2 regions of the Paenibacillus sp. FSL R10-2796 genome follow, and region 2 is predicted to be linked to the other one. Evidence: riboswitches for the same ligand, from Rfam matches in the RefSeq annotation. Region 2 holds a riboswitch; the other holds the start of a gene.

Region 1 (5,627 bases), 1.2 Mb from region 2:
TTGTACAGTTATTTTTGAATTTTTTTATGTATTTGTTCGTTTAGTTGTACTTCATACAGTTATAAAGGTGGAAAGGATTGATTTCACGGAGATATAGGAAATATAAGTGTACAAAATACAATTAATTCGTTTAATGGTAAAAAGCATTTAAAATAACTGTAAGAAATACAACTAAGTATTACTAGTTCCGTCTTGAAGCACATTGCCCTTAGGGAGGGGATAACCAGGAGGGCAAACCCAGACATAAAAAATACCTCCCGCGGTCACGGGAGGTCAAGGAGATATGAAAAGGTTAGAATTAACAATTTGATTAGTTCTATTATATACTATTTAATTTAGTTTGTCACAGGGGTAGGGATGGAAGATATGCATTCATGACAAACTATTTTTCCTTTAAAGTAAGTTACGTTCTCAGCGTTGCCACAGAAAATGCAGGCAGGCTCATACTTTTTAAGCATAATCCGTTCGCCATCAACGTAAATTTCCAGTGCGTCCTTTTCGCCAATGCCAAGTGTACGGCGTAATTCAATAGGAATAACAACCCGTCCAAGTTCGTCTACTTTTCTTACAATTCCTGTTGATTTCATCATAACAATCGTTACTCCTCTCAATGTTCCAAAAACGTCATTATTCGACATTGTTCACTGTTTTATGATACTTATAATACCAACGATTCCCAAATCAGTCAACCTTTTTTCATAGGCTGAATAAGAAAATTTCCATAAGAACTTTGAATGTCCCTATAAAAATTAAGAATTACCCTGAAAGCATTTTGTCGATTTACCAAGACCAAAAATGATACTTTTCGACAAAGTACGACATAATTACTTATTATATACTGATATTAGTTAAAATCATATTAAATTATTAGAAGGAGTTGATCTCATGAAGCAGCCGCTCACGGAAGAAAAAGTTTTCAAGGATCCCGTTCATAATTATATTCACGTACAGGATACGATTATTTGGCGACTAATTAATACAAAAGAATTTCAGCGTTTACGCCGGATTCGCCAGTTAGGTACCTCATATCTCACTTTTCATGGTGCAGAGCATAGTCGTTTTTCTCATTCTTTAGGAGTATATGAAATTACACGCAGAATCATTTCGCAATTTGAGCGCAGCGGGTATAAGGATTGGATTCCTGAAGAAAGTTTGCTTACTTTGTGTGCGGCTTTGCTGCATGATTTAGGGCATGGTCCATTTTCACATTCTATAGAAGAAGCTTTTGAAATGAACCATGAGGATTGGACCTGCCGAATTATTTTGGAGGACACGGAGATCACCGAAATATTGCGTGATGTGGAGGAAGATTTTCCTCGTAAAGTAGCCTCAGTTATCTCTAAGACATATGAGCATGAAATTGTTGTCAATTTGGTTTCTAGTCCGCTGGATGCTGATCGTATGGATTATTTGCTGCGTGATGCGTACTATACAGGTGTAAACTATGGAACCATCGATATTGATCGGATTTTGAGAATGCTTCGTCCTTATAATGGGCGGATTGTAGTAAAAGAATCAGGTATGCATGCCATTGAAGATTATTTAATGTCGCGTTATCAAATGTACTGGCAGGTATATTTTCATCCGGTGACGCGCAGCTCTGAAATTATTTTGCGTCAAATCTTCCGTAGAGCTAAAGAGTTGTTCCAAGAGGGGTACAAATTTCGCTTTATGATCGCTCCGCTGGAAGATCTCTTTCGAGGAGAAGTAACAGTGAAGCAATATTTAATGCTTGATGAGGCACTGGTACAGACTGCTTTTATGCAATGGACCCTTGAAGAAGATGAGTTATTAAGCGACTTGTGTACCCGTTTTATTCATCGTAAACTGTATAAATATGTAGAGATCGAGAATTTGGATACAGATATGATTACGGAAATCCGCAGCAGTTTTGCGGGAGCGGGACTTAACCCAGAATATGACTTAGAGATTGATTATCCGACAGATTTGCCTTATGATGTGTTCCGTCCAGGAGCAGCCTTCGACAATAATCAAATTTTACTGCTTGATCGGAATGAGCAATTGCGGGAAATTTCAGAGGTATCGGATATTGTGCGCTCAATAAGCGGGATTCATCGTGGCAGATATCACCTATATTTCCCACAGGATAAGCTGAAAAAAGCCCTTACACGGTTGCCCTCTTCTGTAGCAGAGATTTTTGCAAAATAATACAAATATTTATGGAACTATTGATAAAAACAACAAGGAGTGAGCTTTAAAATGTATCTGTTCGACACTCATACACATTTAGATGCGCCTCAATTCGACGAGGATCGCGAGGAAGTTATAGCTCGTGCAGTAGAGGCCGGAGTTAGCAAGATGATCAATATTGGATTTAATCGGGAAACGATCCCTTCAACGATGAAGCTGGCTGAATCTTATGATTATATTTATGCAGCGGTGGGCTGGCATCCACAGGATGCGATTGATATGAAAGAGGGGGACCTCGATTGGATCGCCTCTCTTTGCAGCCATGAGAAAGTGGTGGCCATCGGAGAGATTGGGTTGGATTATTATTGGGATACCTCTCCCAAGGATGTGCAGCAGGAGGTCTTCCGCAAACAAATTGGACTAGCCCGTGAACTAAAAATGCCAATCTGCATACATGACCGTGATGCCCATGAAGATGTCGTACGGATTTTACGGGAGGAAAAAGCAAATGAAATTGGTGGCGTAATGCATTCTTTCTCAGGCAGCTGGGAAACCGCAAAAATGTGTCTAGATCTAGGATTTCATTTGTCATTTGGAGGACCGATCACGTTCAAAAATGCCAGAGTGCCTAAAGAGGTGCTTGCACAGACGCCATTGGACCGATTATTGATCGAAACAGACGCTCCATATTTGACTCCACACCCCTTCCGAGGCAAGCGAAATGAGAGTGCTCATGTGAAGTTAGTAGCAGAGGCTGCGGCTGAAATTAAAGGGTTAACATGGGAAGAATTGGCTAAAATTACGTATACGAACGCACTGGAACGATTTGGGATTGTCTGAAAACAGGAGTAAAACGGGTGAAAAATAGAGAATGGCCGATATATTAAACTTTTTTAATATAAAAACGGCTGATTATTACAATATTTTAACCATATATTTGCGTAAACGTGGTTGAATCGTCCTTTACAACATGCATCAAAACAGGATATCATCTTTTCAGTGATGTGAGCTGTTGTTATTGTGACAGCCATTGATTCATGGATCGTCTCGCTGAGTCTCCGTATGGAGAACGGGGGAACCAATATTGAACTGCCGCATGCCTGTATCTTGAATACGACTAGGAATTGCCGCAGAACAATATTTGATTTCTTCACGTGGTCTTTGGGGTGAATTTAAGGGCAACCGCCGTGAGCGGGTGACCTGAAATAGGGCGTCTCTCTTTCGTCCGAACCCGACAGCTAACCCCGTAAGCGCAAGTAAGAGAGGCAACCTCGTGCACAAACATTCCCGCGTATTCTGACATCGGAGAAGCCACGAAAGAGTCCTCAAGAGAACTCTTTTTAGGCTTCTTTATTTTTGAATAAACTGAATGTTGCCCGCATACTGTTATATAACAGGTGTGGGAGTAGCTGTGCCGAGCAGGCGATCCATGAGCAGGAGACGCTAAGTTAATACGTGCGTATCCTGTGACAATCTCAAATAGTTTCGTCAAAGAAATTCAGTCCTCATGATATACAAATTGACGACGAGGCTATGTAAGGAGGATGGAGAGAATGGGCTTATTCCAACCAGAGGTATCCCATGATTCGCAGTCATCCAGCAGGTCTTTCGCATTACGGTGGGAGCAAGTAAATACTCGCGTACTTTTACTTGCAGGTGTGATTTCAATCGCAATCGCGCTGTTAATTCTGCTGTACGTACACGGTCAAAGTAATAAACAATTAGTTTTAGTAATAGACGGGCAAACACAGACACTTGAAACGCGAGAAGCACTTCTTGGTGATGTGTTGGAGAAAGAGCAAATTTCGCTGCAGCCGCATGATGAATTATCTTTAGGTCTGAGTGATGAAATAAAAGACGGTGACCGTGTCGTTATCAATCGTGCGCAGAAATTTAGCCTTACTGCGGACGGAGCAACAAAAACGTTATATACGACCGAAGACACTATCGGTCAAGCGATTGACAAACTGGGTATCAACCTAGAAGGCTATGATAAGATTTTTCCTTCGTTAGACACCACCATCTCTGCTGACATGGAGATTAAGATCGTTCGTATCAACAAGCAAACGGTACAGCGAACAACTAACTTACCTTTCCGTGTTATTAAGACAGCAGATCCCTCCCTTACTGTGGGAACAGTTAGAGTGGCACAGGCAGGCAAACCAGGCGTCATGGTTCAGCATATTGAAAAGATCTATCAAGACGGAGAACTGGCCTCTATGCGCATGATCGGCAAGGAAGTACAAACGGTAACAAAAGATAAGATCATTGCCGTTGGTACTAAAGCACTTCCTAAGCCTACTGTAGTTGCTAAAGCTACAACAACTTCCAAATCAAGCACTACCTCCAAAACGACTAAAGTTAGCGCTAAGACTAAGAACGTCACAAGCAAGGCTGGCGTAGACTTTGAGTACAAGAAGATGATTAAGAACGTCTCCATGACAGCTTATTCGTCAGAAGAGCCAGGGATAGGTACTAAAACTGCCTCCGGAACACGCGTAACGGAAGGTCGTACAATTGCAGTAGATCCGAATGTAATTCCTATTGGCTGGTGGGTTTATATCGATGGGCTTGGATTCCGCCGTGCAGAGGATACTGGCGGTGCCATTAAAGGCAATAAAGTGGATGTCTATTATGATTCCCTGAGCCATGCTCGTAATTTCGGCCGTAAATCACGTACCGTTTATGTGATTGGACCTGTGAAACCAGAGCTTAACTAGAACTGAAGCTTTTGCAAAAAATCCTTTGATAAGCTATAGTGATGATAACCGTTAAGGAACGCTGGATGATCATTTCGTTGATCGCAGAGCAACCGCTCATCACTTATACATTCTTTAACCAAAAGAAGAGGAGCGAATCCTCTTCTTTTTGCTTTTTTTGGAAGGAGTCAAGAAATATGATTAAGGAATTAATCGTCGTTGAAGGCAAAAGCGATACCGTAGCCATTAAGCGTGCTGTAGAAGCGGATACCATTGAGACAGGCGGCTCTGCTGTAAACCGGACTGTAATTGCTAAGATCGCGCTTGCTATGGAACGTAGAGGGGTTATTATTCTTACGGACCCGGACCATGCTGGGGAGCGAATTCGTAAAATCGTTTCAGCGAAGGTGCCGGGCTGCAAGCATGCTTTTATTCCAGAGAAGGACGCAACTCGAAAAGGGGATATCGGTGTAGAGAATGCATCGCCAGAGGCGATTCGTCATGCGCTGCGTAATGTACATACCTCTTTTGAAGGAGCACCTGCTTTGATTGGTATTGATGATCTTATGGCCGCTGGAATGCTTGTACACCCTCGGGCTGCTGAAAGACGTATGGCGCTTGGTAATTTGCTTGGAATCGGATATTGTAACGGCAAACAGCTGTACAAGCGGCTGGCGATGTTTGGGATTACGCGGGAGGAATTTGCCGGGGCTCTCGCCCAAATTGATCAGGGAGGCATTACTTCATGAGTGGTAGAGAGGAAATTTCGACTCCAAA
Region 2 (5,627 bases):
GAAGCTGCTGAGGAATTATATTTTGAGCGGGCGAAGGAACTGCGGGATCAGATTATCCATATCGATGTATTGATGGAGAAGCAGAAGATCAACACTACAGATACTAAGGACCGGGACGTATTTGGTTATGCTGTAGACAAGGGATGGATGTGTGTACAGATTCTGTACATGAGACAAGGGAAGATGATTCAGCGCCATTCCTCCGTGTTCCCGTTCTATGGTGAAGCCTACAGTGACTTTATGTCTTATGTGACGCAGTATTATAGTGATAATCCCGCTTTGCCGCAGGAGATCCTGCTGCCGGATGTGCTCGATGAGGAATCTCTGGCTAATAAAGAGACTAAACCCGAGATCGCCATAGCTGCTCCAGCAGAAGCGGATTTACAACAGGGTGAAGATACTCCTGAATCGGCTGAAGAGGCTGAGGCACGTGCGACGGCGGCGGAGGAAGCTGCGGCAGCTGGGATCGTGGATGCCGCTGGCGGCGCCTCCATTCTGCAGGAGTGGCTGGGCATTAAGGTGCTTGTGCCACAACGCGGTCTTAAGAAGCAGATGGTTGGCATGGCTTGCCAAAATGCAAGAGTGGCTATCGACGAGAAATTCCGGCTGATTGAACGGGATGAAGAGCGTACCTCTGGAGCAGCGATCAGCTTAGGCGAGAGCTTGGGGCTTGAACGCTTGAGCCGTATTGAGGCGTTCGATAACTCGAACATTCAGGGGACTAATCCGGTCTCAGCGATGGTTGTCTTCATTGATGGTAAGCCTGCACGAAAAGAGTACCGTAAATATAAGGTTCGTACGGTAGTGGGTGCGGATGATTATGGAACGATGCGCGAGGTCATTCGGCGGCGATATGAACGGGTATTGAAGGAGAATCTTCCGATACCGGATCTTATCGTGGTCGATGGAGGGAAAGGGCAAATCTCCTCTGCGATTGATATTCTGGAGAATGAGCTGGGATTATTCATTCCGGTCTGCGGCCTTGTTAAGGATGATAAGCATAAGACGGCTCAGCTTTTAGTTGGAGATCCGCCAGAGCCTGTCGCGCTAGCCCGGGACAGTCAGGAATTTTACCTTTTGCAGCGGATTCAGGATGAGGTCCATAGGTTCGCGATTACCTTCCACCGTGAACAGCGCGGGAAGTCCATGGTTACCTCCAAGCTGGACTCTATACCTGGTATAGGTGAGAAGCGCCGTAAAGCGCTGCTAAAGCATTTCGGGTCGCTTAAGAAAATTAAAGAAGCCTCCGTGGATGATTTCCGTACACTTTCTATTGGAGAAAAGCTGGCAAAACAAATTCTTGATGCGCTCAAGGATGAAGAGCCAACCTCATAGCAATGGTGACAAAAGAAAAAGGGTATCAAAGCAGCGACTAAAGCTGCTTTGATGCCCTTTTTTAATTTTATTACGTCTTCACATTAGTTTAAATCAAAGAAGAAGGCTCCACCGGCTTAGGCTTCTGTGGTGGATTAAATCGATAGACGATGTAAGCGACTATGAACGGCATAATAATCGCGAAGATACCCGCGCCTACATTTACGCTCTCCTTCATAAAGATCAGCGTAGCGCCCATCAGGATGCTGTCAAACACGACATGGCTGAACATGACAGCAATAAACCCGTAACGAAGGAAAATATAGCTGAACAGCAGCCCGATTACAGTCAGCTCAATGGGACGGGAGCTGATGGGATAGATCGGATATAACGTATGGCCAAACGCCCAAACCAGCGTGGTGATCAAGCAAGCGATAAAAGTGTTCCGGAACACCTTTTTCAGCATAGGAATTCCGAAAAAGCGATAAATGGCTTCCTCAGATAAACCAGCGAGCCATGCGACGATAGGCAGAAGCCAAGCATATCTCATGTTATAAGGAGATTGGGTGGCGTCTGTAGTAGACCAATTGTGCAAGGTAAACGATAATATGATGAACATAACCGTCTGCACCCCTAGCAGAACGAAAGCCCAGATGTAACCAGCCCGGATACTGTCCAACACATATTGTCCATAGCCGGGCTCTTTGGCGCGGGGCCAAGGGTTCATGCCTTCCTCTTTTCGCCATAAGCCATTGCCGCCCACTAAAGAGAAGTAGAGCAAGGAGGACATCAGCAGGCTGTACAAAGCATAAATGATAAACATAATGACAGAGGTAATCTGTGCTTCTAGCCCTTCACCCGTAGATTCAGGCAGCATATTATAGGTGCTGATCATCATGATTACAAAATAGGCTGAGCTTAGGAATACTCCACGTTTAAAGGAAGTATGCTCTCTTCTAAGAATACTGTAGACGAGTGCCAGAATTCCTAAAATCAGTGTGGGTATACCGTAACCGAATAATGTTAGCTTTTCCGCTAAAGAGGTCTGTCCTTGTACGTAGGAGGTATGCCAAGCTGGTGCAGTGAATCCGGCATTAAAGGTGGATACCTGCTCTCCACTGAAATCAAAATAATAGTGCAATAAGGATTCGCCGACCTGAACAGTACTATCCGTATATACTAGCCCATGGCTTCCTGTATTCGATTCAATTTGTAGCTTGGCAGGATTTACTTCCCATTCCTGAAGCCAAGGACGAGCAAGATTCTCCTTCTGCGCTAGAGTGAGGTCAGCTCCCTTGTCCTCTTTTGCACCAACGGAAGCAATGCCTGGCCCCTCATCGGAGACAACTTTTGCAGCCTTTGAGAAAGCGACAATCTTACCGGTATACATATTGAGGTCAACGATGATTTGCGGCTCTTGCTCCGCTGAAGGAGTAAGCGTTGCCCGAAAGACATCAAAAGGATATTTTTGATCCAATTTTTTCTTGGTGTAGTCCTCCACAAGCTTCTCGCGAGACATATAACCATAAAAGGAAGAGTCCGTCTGGTAAAGTACATTCCATTGATCGTTTGGTGCTTCGGTGTAGTTGAGCTTTTGTTCTGCGAATAATATGGCTTGGTCACGGGCTTCTGCCTTGCTAATGACGGTGGTATCTTCACCTGTAGGGCTACTAAGCAGTGAAGGGGAAATCTGAAACATAATAAATAGAATAAGACCGATAATGCCCGAGATGATGAGCCTCTTGGAGAGGGCACGTTGCTGTAAGGGCTGGCCGACGGGATTCATGTAACGCCTCCTTGTTATGTACTGACAATGTTATGTTCCATTATAGTATTAGTGCCTGGTTGGTTACAAAAAACATTATATGTTCTTTTTATGGGTAATAGAGATAGTATAGAATAGTCATGTGAATTTATACCATGAATTTTATCGTGTTCATTTCTGCACGAATGATGAGAATCGGTGTAATTGCAGGGAAAACACGGAAAAGTGATGAGAAAAGGCACTCCTTTTGATGCAGTCTCTTTAAACCGCATTTTTTCATGTGAATGAGCATTAATTGTGTCTTTGTGAATTCACTAAATAACGTATATAATTTGTATGCAATTGTATAGTAGCCGAATTTCTGGTGAAAACGGGGGAACCATAAGAAGTGATGAAAAGTGGAGTGTACACGATAAATGGCACTTTCATCAGGGGTGAATTTCGTTCTGGGAACGAATAGGGCAGCCTGCACAGTCCGAATCCGACAGCTAACCTCGTAGGCTAATTTACTGCAGGAACCAAGTCAGCATTGGTTTTCCAGTGCTTTTTTTGTTGGAATTTTTGATAAGAAGGTGAGCAAAGTGGCTTCACAGTTTCGCAGGATTTCTGAATTTAAGTTTCTGAAGCTCTCGCCGCCGCAGATACTGGTGCTTGGTTTTGCATCGATCATTCTGATAGGGGCCTTGCTGCTTATGCTGCCCATCTCAAGCACAAGCGGGAATTCCGTGGAATTTATTGATGCATTATTTACTTCAACGTCGGCAACCTGTGTTACAGGGCTTGTTGTGCTGGATACCGGAACTTCGTTCACCATTTTTGGGAAAACCGTAATTATGATTCTGATCCAGATCGGCGGCTTAGGTTTTATGACCATGGCCACTCTATTTTCACTGGTGTTAAAGCGTAAAATATCTTTGCGGGACAGGCTAATCCTACAGGAAGCCATGAATCAAGGCTCTATGGAAGGAATTGTGCGACTGATCCGGAGAGTCCTCATATATTCTCTTGTCATAGAAGGCTGTGCCGCTGTGCTGCTGTCTATTCGCTGGGCTTTTGATATGCCGTTGGGAAAAGCGATTTATTATGGCATATTTCATGCGGTGTCTATGTTTAATAATGCGGGGTTCGATATTTTTGGGGATTTTCGCAGTTTAACTGATTATGTATATGATCCGCTTGTGAATATTATTGTGATGTTTCTGATTGTCTCCGGCGGGATTGGTTTTATTGTAATGTCAGATCTGGTGGAGTTTCGGGTAACCCGCAGGCTGTCTCTACATAGTAAAGTTGTCCTGTCCACCAGCACAGGGCTGATTCTGATCGGAGCTTTGGTTATTTTTATATTTGAGTTTACTAACACTCGTACCCTGGGTTCACTGAATTTCGGCGGTAAAATATTATCGGCCTTCTTTCAATCCGTGTCTCCCCGTACGGCTGGCGCGAACACAGTAGATATTGCTGGACTTCGGCAGGCTACACAATTTTTCATAGTGATTCTTATGTTTATTGGTGCTTCTCCGGGCTCAACGGGCGGGGGGATTAAGACAACAACCTTTACGATGATGATTGGTGCTGTAATTGCTATGCTGCGTGGACGGGAAGATGTTGTGTTGTTCCGTTATCGGCTGGCTCAAGAGCGCATCTACAAGGCATTAACGATCACGCTGCTGGCTTTGTTGTTAATTGCCTCTGTGTCGATGATACTCTCCACAACTGAAGACAGTAATTTCTTGGCAATCTTGTTTGAGACGACCTCCGCCTTTGCTACGGTAGGACTGACTATGGGGCTAACTCCGGAACTGTCAGCGATCGGTAAGATTCTACTCTGTCTGACGATGTTTGCAGGTCGGCTAGGTCCACTAACCTTAGCGTATGCACTCGGTCCCAAACAGGGTAAACCACTGTATAAGTATCCGGAAGGTAAAATAATTATTGGATAGGAGTTAATTAGAAATGAAAGCACAGCAATTTGTAGTAATCGGCTTAGGTCGCTTCGGTTCAAGCCTGGCGCTTGAGCTGATGGAAATGGGCTACGAGGTGCTCGGCATTGACCACCATGAAGAACGCGTGGAGGAAATGAGCGATCAGCTGACGCATACGGTAGTAGCAGATGCTACAGATGAGGGAATTATGCGCTCGCTTGGTGTACGGAACTTTGATTGTGGGATTGTTGCGATTGGTGACAATATGGAGAGAAGCATTCTGGCGGCCATTTTGTTGAAGGAGATTGGAGTCAAGCAAGTGGTGGCTAAGGCAATCTCTATCCTTCATGGCCGCGCACTGTCGCGGCTGGGGGTTGATCGGGTTATTTTTCCGGAGCGGGATATGGGGATTCGTGTGGCACATCAGCTGGTGACGCCCAATTTGCTGGATTATATTGAACTGTCCAAGGATTATAAAATTGTCGAGCTGACCGTACCTTCCTGCATGAACGGCAGAAGCTTGTCTGATTTAAATACAAGAGCTAAATATGGCTGCAGTATTGTTGCCCTAAATAGGGAAAGCGGAATAATCGTCGCTCCAACTGCCCATGATTATTTGAGTGAAG

Evidence for each region. Region 2 has a riboswitch for cyclic di-AMP ahead of NST58_RS27350 (TrkH family potassium uptake protein). Riboswitches for the same ligand answer to the same signal wherever they lie in the genome.
Region 1: another riboswitch for cyclic di-AMP. It lies ahead of NST58_RS00190 (3D domain-containing protein); the one in region 2 lies ahead of NST58_RS27350 (TrkH family potassium uptake protein).

What each region holds. Positions count from the first base shown of each region.
Region 1 covers NZ_CP150178.1:38,904-44,530, forward strand. Annotated here, with positions in the region: gene NST58_RS00175 (AbrB/MazE/SpoVT family DNA-binding domain-containing protein) at 336-590, opposite strand; gene NST58_RS00180 (HD domain-containing protein) at 886-2,169, shown strand; gene NST58_RS00185 (TatD family hydrolase) at 2,221-2,991, shown strand; cyclic di-AMP (ydaO/yuaA leader) riboswitch at 3,190-3,419, shown strand; gene NST58_RS00190 (3D domain-containing protein) at 3,705-4,871, shown strand; gene rnmV (ribonuclease M5) at 5,048-5,599, shown strand; gene rsmA (16S rRNA (adenine(1518)-N(6)/adenine(1519)-N(6))-dimethyltransferase RsmA) at 5,596-5,627, shown strand, end outside.
Region 2 covers NZ_CP150178.1:6,129,718-6,135,344, reverse strand. Annotated here, with positions in the region: gene uvrC (excinuclease ABC subunit UvrC) at 1-1,335, shown strand, start outside; gene NST58_RS27355 (CPBP family intramembrane glutamic endopeptidase) at 1,424-3,100, opposite strand; cyclic di-AMP (ydaO/yuaA leader) riboswitch at 3,421-3,596, shown strand; gene NST58_RS27350 (TrkH family potassium uptake protein) at 3,661-5,019, shown strand; gene NST58_RS27345 (TrkA family potassium uptake protein) at 5,033-5,627, shown strand, end outside.